2 linked regions of the Magnetococcus sp. PR-3 genome follow. The protein of the gene in region 2 binds, or shares a complex with, the protein of the main gene of each other region. Links are inferred from orthologs where the notes say so. Each region holds a gene or a part of one and is shown on either strand. Other genes may lie near its edges.

Region 1 (5,516 bases), on a different replicon or contig from region 2:
CCAAGAGTTTGTAGAGAACCTTTATCAAAACCACAGTGGCCGCCACAACTACTACGATATGGTGGTTAATACCGATCTATTCAAGGCCCAAGCCACTGTTGAGTTAGTTGAAAAAGGTATGCGTGAAATGGGCTTTATCATGCCCAAATAGAGCATGATATGCCTTTGATCTACCCCAAAAAAGGGGGGGCTCTTTGCCCCCCCTTTTTTGGCTAGGGCAACATCTTTTTATAATTTGGTTTTTTCCTTTCCAAGCACCCCATGCTACGGGATAATCTACCGTTTATTCGAAGCCCCCCATCCAAGATGAAATGCCGTGACCAATCTAATAGCAGCGCAAAAACTTCTAGAAAAGCTACAAGGCCGTAAAAGCCCTCTCCCCCTACCGGGTCTGACCTCGGGGAGCTCCAGTTGGCTGGCGACCTCTTTAGCGATTGCCCAACCTGCACCTGTGGTACTGGTGACAGGTAAGGTTCAACGGGCTGAAGCCATCGCTCGAGAGCTGCTTTTTTTTGGTGAGAAACAGGGTCTGCACATCCTACCCTTTCCCGCCTGGGAAACACTCCCCTTTGAGCCCCTCTCTCCCTACGGCCCATTGGTTGGGGATCGTCTCGCGACCCTCTCTCGCTTACTGGGGCTGGCAGGCACGGGACCTATTAGTACAGAGAGCGATACAGGAGATAGCCGAACGGTGGTGATCACCACCCCTGCAGCCATGATGCAGCGGCTGATGCCTAAATCGGTTCTGGCCCGCTATGGTTTTGCGTTCTCTATTGGTGATCAGCTTAACCTACCGGAATTTAGGGAACTACTGACCCGTTCTGGTTACAACCCGGTCTCTCAGGTTTCTGAACCAGGCGAGTTTGCCGCACGCGGGGGGTTGATTGACTTTTTTCCTCCCGGACGTGAAGAGCCGGTCCGTGTTGAGCTGTTTGGGGATGAGGTAGATAACATCCGCCTGTTTGATCCCACCAATCAGCGATCCTTGGACCCCATTCCGTCTGTAGAGGTACTGCCTGTACGGGAAGTCATTCTTAATGCAGATACCATTAGCTGCTTCCGTACGGGTTACCGTGAGATCTTTGGTGGCTATGCGGCGGAGGATCTCATTTATAAAGAGATCACCCACGGCCACACCCACCAAGGCATGGAGCAGTATCTTCCTCTCTTTTATCCTGAGCTAAATACCCTGTTTGATTATCTGCCTGACCAGAGCCTATTCCTGATGGAGGCGGATGTTCAGGAACAGATTGAAGAGCGCGCCAGAGAGATTGAAGATCAACATCAAATCGCCTTTCGGGCGGGACAAGGGGGCGAAAATGGCTACGATGGCAGCTCCATGCGCTGCATTGCCCGTCAAACCCTCTATCTGGATCAACGAGAGCTTAATAGCTGCTTAAAACCGCACCCACAGCTCATTCAAGACACTCAAGCTAAGCGCCCGACAGATCCTGGCTTGCATCCGATCCCCCCCATTCAACAAGGCCTAGAAGGGGTTGATAACAGCCAACAGGATGAGAAAAAAGCTACCGCAACGGTCATGGACCGCCTAAGCAAACAGATTGTGTCATGGCAGCAGGAGAACCGCCGGATTGGCTTTGTCTCCCGGACCATTGGCCAGCGCGAACGTATGCGTGAACTGTTGGCGGACCATAAAATTAGCGCCATAGATGGTGGCGGTTGGCCAGAACTGATCAAAGAGGGCTCAACACAACCCCTGCTGTTGCTAGGGGATGTAACGGATGGCTTTGAGCACCCTGACCATAATGTGGTGCTGATCAGTGAGGACAATGTTTTTGGGGTACGCATTCGCCGCCGCCAGATGAGCCGCCGCTACCTGGACCAGCTCATAGCAAGCTTTGCAGACCTTAGTGAAGGGGATGCGGTGGTCCACGCCGACCATGGTGTCGGTCGTTTTGGTGGTTTGACCTCCCTAGAGGTTGGCCAGCTAAAAAATGATTTTCTACTGATCATCTACCATGGTGGCGATAAGCTCTATGTGCCGGTAGAGAACCTAGATCGTGTGGGCAAGCACTCTTCAGGTGAAGAGGTTCAACTGGACAAACTGGGCGGTAAACGCTGGGCTAAAACCCGCGCCAAGGCCCGCAAAAAAATTCTGGATATGGCCGAAGAACTGGTGGCCATTCAAGCCCAAAGAGAGGCCACCAAGGGGGTCGTTTACTCTGGCCCAGACGCTTTGTATCAGGAGTTCGCCAGCGCTTTTCCCTTTGAAGAGACGGTGGACCAAGCCAAAGCGATTGAGGCTGTTTTGGATGATATGGCCTCAACCAAAGCCATGGATCGTCTGGTTTGTGGTGATGTTGGTTTTGGTAAAACAGAGGTCGCCTTAAGGGCTACCTTCCGGGCCGCGATGGATGGCAAACAGGTCGCTATTTTAGTGCCCACAACCATTTTGGCTCAGCAACACTACGAGAACTTTGCCAAACGACTGGCCAGCTACCCACTCCGGGTCGATATTCTCTCCCGTTTTAGAACCCCAAAAGAGCAAAAAGCCACCATTGAAGCGATCAATAAAGGACAGGTGGATGTCATTGTTGGTACCCACCGCCTTTTACAAACAGATCTTAAGTTCAAGGATCTCGGACTTCTGGTGGTTGATGAGGAGCAGCGCTTTGGCGTGACCCACAAGGAACGCATTAAAAACCTGCGTGCCACACTGGATATCCTAACCCTGACCGCAACCCCCATCCCCCGTACCTTGAACATGGCCATGGCGGGTGTCAGGGATATCAGCATTATCGCCTCCCCCCCGGCAGACCGGCTGGCCATTCGTACCATCATTACCCACTATGATAAACAGCAGGTGCGTGAAGCCATTTTGCGGGAGCTCTACCGGGGTGGTCAGATCTTCTATGTTCACAACCAGGTTCAAGATATTGAGCGCAAAGCTCAGGAGATTGCCGAGCTGGTACCAGAGGGCCGGGTTGGTGTCGCCCACGGTCAGATGCGGGAAAACCAGTTGGAAAAAGTGATGATGGATTTTTACCGTCAAACTTTCAACATTCTGGTCTGCACTACCATCGTAGAAAATGGGGTCGATATACCCACAGCCAATACCATTATTATTGATCGGGCTGATAAATTTGGTCTCGCCCAGTTGCACCAGCTCCGTGGCCGGGTCGGACGCAGCAAGCACAGAGCTTATGCTTACATGCTGGTACCCCACCGACGCCGCTTGACCAAAGATGCTGAAAAACGCCTGGATGCCCTGGAGAGCCTGGGCGAACTAGGTGCTGGCTTTATGTTGGCCACTCATGATTTAGAAATTCGTGGTGCAGGCAACATACTGGGGGATGAACAGTCCGGGCAGATCAAAGAGGTGGGCTTTGAGCTTTACAACCAAATGCTGCGTGAAGCGGTGGATACTCTTAAAGCGGCACGGGCTGCTGGCCTGGAAGCCCCTGTTCCTGGGCGTAAAGCCGCACCCGTTGCCGAAGAGGGGCCGGCCCCTGTAGTACCCAACATCAACCTGCACCTCTCAACCTATATCCCTGAAGATTATGTGGGGGATGTTCATCAACGTCTGACGCTTTACAAACGCATTGCAGAGCTGCACAGCCATGAAGAGCTGGAAGAGATGCGTATTGAACTGGCCGATCGCTTTGGCCCAATGCCCTCAACGGTCGATCACCTACTGTCGGTTATGGAGATCAAACGTCTCTGTGTCAAACTTCGCATCACCAAGCTGGATGCAGGCCCCAAAGGTGGTACCTTCCAGTTTGATGAAGTCTTTACCGTTGAGATCCCACGTCTGATTGCCATGGTTCAAAGAGAGGTAGGTAATGCCCGTTTGGACCAGACCAGCCGCACCCTTGTGTTAAAAAACCGCCAGTGGCACGACGATAAGGCGCGCTTGTCTGAGGTACGCATGGCCTTAACGACACTCATCTAACCCTTTACGGGCCAACGCTTAAGCAGCTTTACCAAGCAGAGCCCCCTGCTTGGCCTAGGCTTTGCAGATTAAGTTCTTGCAGCTCCCCAAACATCGGGAGTGGATGCACAGACTTTTTCAGGCAGCTTGGCAATGATGGAACAGGATTTCTACAGAAGGCTTAACGTACCCCGTACCGCGACCCAGGCGCAGATACGCAATGCTTATCGCCGTCTGGCCCGCCAGTACCATCCCGACGTTAGCCCCATGCCCCAGGCGGAAAGCCTGTTTAAAGCATTGGGCGAAGCCTATGATGTTCTGAAGGACCCCCATAAGCGGGCACATTATGACCGCAGTCAGCGCCCAATATGGCCCCACAAAAGCCCACAGCACCCGCAAAACCGCGCCCACCGCAGCAACCAGAATATTAAAGGCAGGCCTCACCATGTTGAGGCTAAACTGATTGTACCGCTAGAGGTGGCCAACCGCGGTGAAATTCACCAAGTACGCCTGAACATGAAAGAGCTTGGGGGCTTCCGTACCATTCAAGTACAGATCCCTAAAGGTGTGGTGAATGGGGATAAAGTCCGGGTATACAATCAGATACGCCCCAACATCGTTAAAGAGATCAGTGGTGGGGATATTATTTTTACCGTTGAGATCCCCCCCCACCCCCACTTTCAACTGGATGGCTACGATCTCTACAGCAGCTTAACCCTCTCTCCCTGGGAAGCCGCTTTAGGCGAGCCCGTACAGTTTAAATCGCTGGGTGGCATCATTCGCGTCCACATTCCAGAAGGCTCCAGCTCAGGGCAACTTATTCGGGTAAGAGGCAAAGGTTTTCCTAAACCCGGCTTTGGTCAGAGTGGTGATCTATATTTGCGACTGAATATTGCGGTCCCCAAGCAGCTAAACAATGCAGAACGGCGCCTCTATAAAAAGCTCGCTAAAAAATCTGCCTTCAATCCCCGAGGCCACTAAACCCTCCCCAGCTCAGCAACGCGCCAACATTTGTATGGATCGAGCCCTTGCAGAAAACAACCACAAGGCCAATCTGTACCAAACAGCACCTTAGCGCCCCCCCCTTTTGGTATCGGCTCATCTATCACTTAACGGCCATACAGAGATAAACGGGCTCCTCCCCCCTCCAACCAACCGTTAAATAGCCCCCCCTCTTTCCCTCATCTACGCTCTTCTTGCAAAAACAGTACTTCTGCCATCTGCTTCGCCCGCAAGGCACTGGACAAATCGCCGGTAACTGATGCGCTCACAATCGCCCCCTCTTTGAGCAGAGCCAACTGCTCAGCAAAAGAGAGCGGCAATCCAGCTTCAGCGACCAATAGACGCAGATCTTCCAAAACAAGACGCTTATGCTCGGCGGCCAACGTGTGGATAGGAGAACTCAGTTCACCATACTCTCCTGCAGCATGAATAAACATACAGCCACAAAAAGGTAACTGGCCGGGACCATCTCCATGAAACCAAGCATCAAGGGCATCAAACATTCCAAGCAGTCGCGATCTAGCATCCCCCTTATAGGCTTTGATGGCACGGATTAACCACACCCGAAACCGCTCATCCCGCCGCCTGAGAGCCGCTAGAATCAGATCTTCCTTCGATTGAA
Region 2 (6,147 bases):
ATCTCGTTGTATCAGTCATTGAGAAAAGATTGTCTAAGATCTTTAAAATAAAGATCTAAATCCTACCACATACCAGCTTATAGATCGGTCATACCACCATGGAAATCACTATCGACAAACTTGCTTCTGGTGGATCCGGCCTCGGCTTTCACGAGGGTATGGCTATTTTTGTACCCAACACGGCGCCCGGTGATGTGGTTGAGGTTGAAATTAAAAGTAAGCGTAAGCGCCACGCCCATGCCGAGCTGGTTAAAATCATTACCCCCAGTCCTAAACGTACTGAGCCTCTGTGCCCCGTTTATGAACAGTGTGGGGGGTGTCAGCTACAGCACCTGGATGCCCCAACAAGAAATGACTATAAAGCCGCGGTTGTTAAAGAGGCCCTTGAGCATATTGCCAAGTTTGAAAACCCACCCATGCAGCCCCTGTTACCGGGTGAGCCTGAAACCCAGTATCGACGTCGGTGTGGTCTAAAGATCCGTTGGGTACGGGATCATGCTGTGGTGGGTTTTTTCCAAACAGCCACCAAGCGCATTGTGGATCTGCCCGGCTGTCCGGTGTTACACCCGACACTGGAAAAGATGATTGAACCTATTCGCCAATTGGTGGGTAAGTTGAGCGTGCGCGAGCGGCTCCCTCAGGTAGATCTAAGCTGCGGTGATGAAGGTCTTGGCATGATTATCCATGTCTTGAGAAAACTCTCTGCTAAAGATAAAGAGATCCTTCAGAACTTTGCGGAAGAAAATAAGATTGATCAAGTGTGGATTCAGTGGGGCCGGCGGGATGATCTCATTGCCTTTATTGACAATGAACCTATGCGCTATAGCCCGGATGGTGAAGCTACCCTCAAGTTTATGCCAGGTGACTTCACCCAAGCCCACTTTGAACAGAACCGCCAACTGGTGGATCTGGTGCTTGAGTGGGTGGGTAAGGGTGAGCGGGTTCTTGATCTGTTCTCTGGCATAGGTAACTTTACCTTGCCGTTAGCCCGTCAATTTAAACGGGCTACAGGCTATGAAAGTTATGAACCTGCTGTCAAACGGGGACGTAGTAATACCATGGCGCACCCTTCGGTCACCTTTAAGACGGTTGATCTATTTGATGAGACGGCGCTTAAAGGATTACCCTTGGCTGATGTAGATGCCTTGGTGGTGGATCCGCCCAGAGATGGTGCCGCTAATTTGGCCAAGCAGATCCATGCGGATGGAGGACCAGAGACCATTGTTTGGGTCTCTTGCGATCCTGCAACCTTTGCCCGTGATGCGCTCATTTTATGTTCCGGGGGGTATCAGCTGGAAAAAGTTAAACCGCTGGATATGTTCCCCATGACCAGTCATGTGGAGCTGATTGCCCGGTTCACAAAAACGGGGGCTTAATCCGCTCTCTGCTCAAGTTTTTGTTTAAACCACTTCTGGTTATCGGTTTTGGCAAAACGTTCTTCAGCCTCTGCGGCAAGGGATGTTTCCCGCCAAAACCGATAACGGTTTTCAGCGATGGGTATACGCTGTAAAACGGTTTGTCGCATGGCCCCAAATACCTCAACAACTTCTCCCCAGCCTGGTTCCAACCACCGTTCAATACGCTCTTTAAGTAAGCGGGAGAGGGAAGGGCTCAACCCCCCAGTGCTGACACCAACCGTTACATCACCCCGTCGCACCACCGCTGGTACAATAAAGCCACTGACCTCAGGACCATCAGCAGAGTTGCATAATAGACCCTTCTGGGCGCACAATAGTGCGATTTGCCGGTTACGTTCGGCCTCTCCAGTGGCGGCGAAGACCAGTGCCCAGGGTTGTTCTAAGATCTTCGGATCAAACGCTTGTGCTAGGTGGGTGACTAAACCAGTTTGTACATGCGTGGTCATATCTGCACAGATCTGTGGGGCCATAACAGTCAGCTGGGCACCACTGGGCAATAAGCTACGCAGTTTACGCTGGGCCACTTTGCCACCGCCAATGACCAATACCGGGCGACCGGTTAAAATTAGTTCTGCCATATAGTGGGCCATGATCTCTCCTTATGGGGATGGTATGGCGTTAAGGAATATCTGAAGCAATGTCCGAAGAAAAGAAGATCATCATCCGTGGTGCCCGGGAACACAACCTGAAAAACATCAACCTGGAGATGCCCCGTAATGCCCTTACGGTGATTACCGGTGTTTCAGGCTCGGGTAAATCCTCTCTAGCTTTTGATACCCTTTCTGCAGAAGGGCAACGACGCTATGTAGAGTCGCTTTCGGCCTATGCACGCCAGTTCTTGAGTCTACAGAACAAACCGGATGTGGATGCCATTGAGGGGTTAGCCCCCAGTATCTCTATTGAGCAAAAATCCACGTCTAAAAATCCCCGCTCCACGGTGGGGACCGTGACCGAGATCTATGATTACCTGCGCCTGCTCTATGCCCGTGTGGGTCGCCCCTATTGCTACGGTTGTGGTCGACCAATTGAAAGTCAAACCATCAGCCAAATGGTTGATGCGGTTATGGGGCTGCCAGAACGGACCCGTTTGCTGCTACTCGCACCCATTGTACGGGGACGTAAAGGGGAGTACAAAAAAGAGCTGTTAGAGCTACAAAAACAGGGCTTTACACGAGTTGTAATCGATGGTGAGACCTATGATCTAGGGGATACACCAACCCTGAATAAAAAGGTAAAACACACCATTGAGGTGTTGGTGGATCGTCTGGTTGTGAAGACAGGTATTCAAACCCGGATGGCTGACTCACTGGAAACAGCATTGCGTTTGACCGATGGCATCGCACGGGTAGAGACGGTGGGTGAGGAGAAGAAGGATTGGCTTTTTTCAGAGAAAAATGCCTGCATTCACTGCAATATCTCCTATCCGGAGATTGAGCCACGTCTCTTCTCCTTCAACAACCCTTTTGGTGCATGCCCCAGTTGTGATGGTTTGGGAACACAAGAGTTTTTTGATCCTGAACTGATTGTACCCAACCCTGATCTTTCTATGCGTGAAGGTGCCATTGCGCCATGGGCCAAACCTACCCAGCGTATTGCGCAGGAGTCACTCTATACCTTGGCGGAACACTTTGGGGTGGATGTCAACTTGGCTTGGAAGGATTTGCCGGAAACCTTTAAAGATATTGTGCTCTACGGTTCTGGGGAAGAGAAGGTTAAATTCCGTTGGAAGGGCTTCCGGCGGGCCCGTACGGTGCATCGCCCTTGGGAAGGGGTAGCCCATACCCTGGAACGTCGGTATTTAGAAACACAATCTGAAGATCAACGTGAGCAATATCGCCAGTATCGTAATGCCACCCCCTGTACAGCCTGTGAAGGGCAACGACTCCGTAAAGAGGCCCTCCACGTTAAAGTGGGGTCTGAGAATTTGGCGGGCTTTACGGCCTTACCCCTACGAGAGGCCCAACGCTACACCGAAGATCTGGATCTGACACCAAGAGAACGGGCCATTGCCGAACGTATTCTAAAAGAGGTCACAGACCGGTTAAACTTCCTTATTGCCGTGGGGTTGGACTATCTAACCCTGGATCGAACCGCTTCAACCCTATCGGGGGGGGAGAGTCAGCGTATACGTTTGGCCAACCAAATTGGTTCCGGCTTGGTGGGCGTACTCTATATTTTGGATGAGCCCTCCATCGGTTTGCATCAACGTGATAACCAACGACTGTTGGATACCCTGGTACGTTTAAGGGATTTGGGCAACACCGTGGTTGTTGTGGAGCATGATGAAGATGCCATTCGTACCGCAGACTATGTGGTCGATATGGGCCCCGGTGCTGGTGAACATGGGGGGCAGATTGTCGCGGCGGGTACGCCCCAAGAGATTATGGACCATGCTGATTCCCTGACCGGCCACTATCTTAATGGTATACGCACCATCCCTGTGCCCGAGCAGCGGCGCCAGGTGGATCGCACACGACAGATCACCCTGGAGAAAGTGGCAACCCACAACTTGCAAGAGGTAACCACCCATATACCTGTTGGTTTGTTGACCTGTATTACCGGTGTCTCTGGATCGGGAAAATCCTCTTTGGTGTTGGATACCCTCTATCCTGCCCTGGCCCAACGTCTGCACAATGCCAAGGTCACCAGTGGTCTTTTTGAGTCCATTGAAGGGCTCGATCAACTGGATAAAGTGATCCATATGGATCAAACGCCTATTGGCCGTACACCGCGTTCTAACCCTGCCACCTATACCGGTTTGTTTACCCCCATACGTGAACTGATGGCTGCGACGGAAGAGGCCCGAGCCCGTGGTTATAAATCGGGTCGTTTCAGCTTTAATGTCAAAGGGGGGCGGTGCGAGGCCTGCTCAGGAGATGGGTTGGTTAAAATTGAGATGCACTTTCTGCCAGATATCTTTGTTGAGTGTGATGTCTGCCATGGGGCCCGATACAATCGGGAAACCCTGGAGGTTCACTACAAGGGTAAGAACATTGCAGAAGTGCTCAATATGACCATTGATGAGGCTTTGGAATTTTTTCAGGCTCATCCCCCCATTCGTAGCCGCTTACAGACATTGATGGATGTGGGATTGAGCTATATGCGTTTGGGTCAGTCCGCAACAACGCTCTCTGGGGGTGAAGCACAACGGGTTAAGATCGCCCGTGAACTCTCTAAACGTTCCACCGGTAAAACACTCTATATCCTGGATGAACCAACCACCGGCTTACATTTTGATGATATCCGAAAATTGGTTGAGGTGCTGCAACGCTTGGTTGAAGCAGGCAATACTGTGGTTGTGATTGAACACAACCTGGATGTGATCAAAACCGCAGACTGGATTATTGACCTTGGCCCGGAGGGGGGTAGCCATGGTGGGCGGATCCTTATTGAGGGGCAGCCTGAACAGGTTGCCGCCTGTGAAGACTCCTGGACAGGGCGCTACCTAAAACCCTTTTTGGCTGATGTCTCATAATCCTTTTACCTGCTCTGAACCTTTAGGCATTGGCCAGCTAGGGGGGCATCGTCAACAGCAGCCCTGTACACCCTTTATGCCTGATGAATAACCAGTTGGGTATAGGGTATCTTCCAACCTTGCTCAATGGCACGCTCAACGGCCAGTTGTTGTAAATCGCGATAGGTATGGGGGTAGTATTGGGCAGCCTGACCTGTAAACTGCGCAAAGATGCGGTAATCCAGGGAGGAGTCGGCAGCACGGTCAAAGTGTACGGAGAGATCTAAAAAGGCTTCGCCATAACGTGCCTGCAAGCCCTGGCGTACACTCTGGGCCAGTTGTCGGGGAATATCCGTGGTGCTGGTGGTGAGATGTTGATAGTCCACCCCAAACCGGGTTTCTACCCCAAACCCTTTGGATAAGTTCACGGGGTTGGTGGCCAAGAAGGGTGTGATGCCATAGCGTTTTTCTGCACCACCTTCCAAACGTACCCGTACTTGCTCATCGGTAATTTGAATGACCTCTCCATAGAGACCATCCTTTAACAGCACATACTCCCCCATGGCACAGGGAAACCAAGCCTCATCTTCATCATAAAGACGTGAACGTAGGTTGAGTAAAGCGGATAGAGGGACCAACAGGGTTTCCCCCTGAATACAGGGGTTACGTAAGGTGGTATAGAGATTAAGGCTGGCTACTTCCCACGGTAGGTTTTTATAGAGAATACGCTCCCCCTCCCTGACCTCCCCAAAATTAAGCAGTAGGCGGACCTCCTCCACATAGCGGGGGATAGAGGTACGCAAAACCCAAATAACCGCGACAACAACCAGTATGGCCACTGCCTGCATGGCCCGGTCACCACGCAGGTTAAAGATGTAAAACATCGCAATAATGGAAAATAAAACGGCAATGCTCTGATAGCTAAATGCCATAACACGCTGAATTTTTAACTTGTGCTGGCTACGACCCCGAATGCATAGGCGTAACAGTGAACGCAGGAGACGCATGACAAGATACACAGTCAGTGCGGCCCCCAGCGCCAGGGCCAGGGTTAACCCGCGCCCCATCAAAAATTCATGCAGTTTTTCTCCAACACTCTTCTCTTTTTTTGCCGCAGCTTGTTCCAGGTTAGAGAGCTGCACCCGATCGACTTCCAACAGGTGTGTGTGGGTCTTTAATTGTACCTGCCAAGCTTGAGCGACCTGTTTAAAGCGGGTTTGTGTACCCGTGCTTAACCCCTTCATACGCCCTTTATTCAGATGCTCTAGGGCCTTT

What was found. Proteins that work in one complex are often made in the same cells at the same time.
Region 1: the proteins of uvrA (region 2) and mfd are in contact, whole or in part, in a crystal structure (PDB 4DFC), measured with the Escherichia coli proteins. The link is inferred for Magnetococcus sp. PR-3 from one-to-one orthologs.

What each region holds. Positions count from the first base shown.
Region 1 is NZ_JBAHUQ010000014.1:87,834-93,349, reverse strand. The notes cover bases 1-4,113. They hold mfd (transcription-repair coupling factor), read left to right. Parts: upstream 1-316; coding sequence 317-3,913; downstream 3,914-4,113. Other genes in these bases: V5T57_RS09875 (DnaJ C-terminal domain-containing protein), read left to right, coding at 4,046-4,113; V5T57_RS09885 (cytidylate kinase-like family protein), read left to right, coding at 1-151. Also shown: more of V5T57_RS09875, read left to right, coding at 4,114-4,873; V5T57_RS09870 (TetR/AcrR family transcriptional regulator), read right to left, coding at 5,074-5,516. UniProt on the Escherichia coli protein: Couples transcription and DNA repair by recognizing RNA polymerase (RNAP) stalled at DNA lesions. Mediates ATP-dependent release of RNAP and its truncated transcript from the DNA, and recruitment of nucleotide excision repair machinery to the damaged site.
Region 2 is NZ_JBAHUQ010000002.1:261,940-268,086, reverse strand. The notes cover bases 1,754-5,093. They hold uvrA (excinuclease ABC subunit UvrA), read left to right. Parts: upstream 1,754-2,055; coding sequence 2,056-4,893; downstream 4,894-5,093. Other genes in these bases: V5T57_RS02695 (hypothetical protein), read right to left, coding at 4,968-5,093; V5T57_RS02705 (precorrin-2 dehydrogenase/sirohydrochlorin ferrochelatase family protein), read right to left, coding at 1,754-2,008. Also shown: 23S rRNA (uracil(1939)-C(5))-methyltransferase RlmD, read left to right, coding at 99-1,376; more of V5T57_RS02705, read right to left, coding at 1,373-1,753; more of V5T57_RS02695, read right to left, coding at 5,094-6,147. UniProt on the Escherichia coli protein: The UvrABC repair system catalyzes the recognition and processing of DNA lesions. UvrA is an ATPase and a DNA-binding protein. A damage recognition complex composed of 2 UvrA and 2 UvrB subunits scans DNA for abnormalities.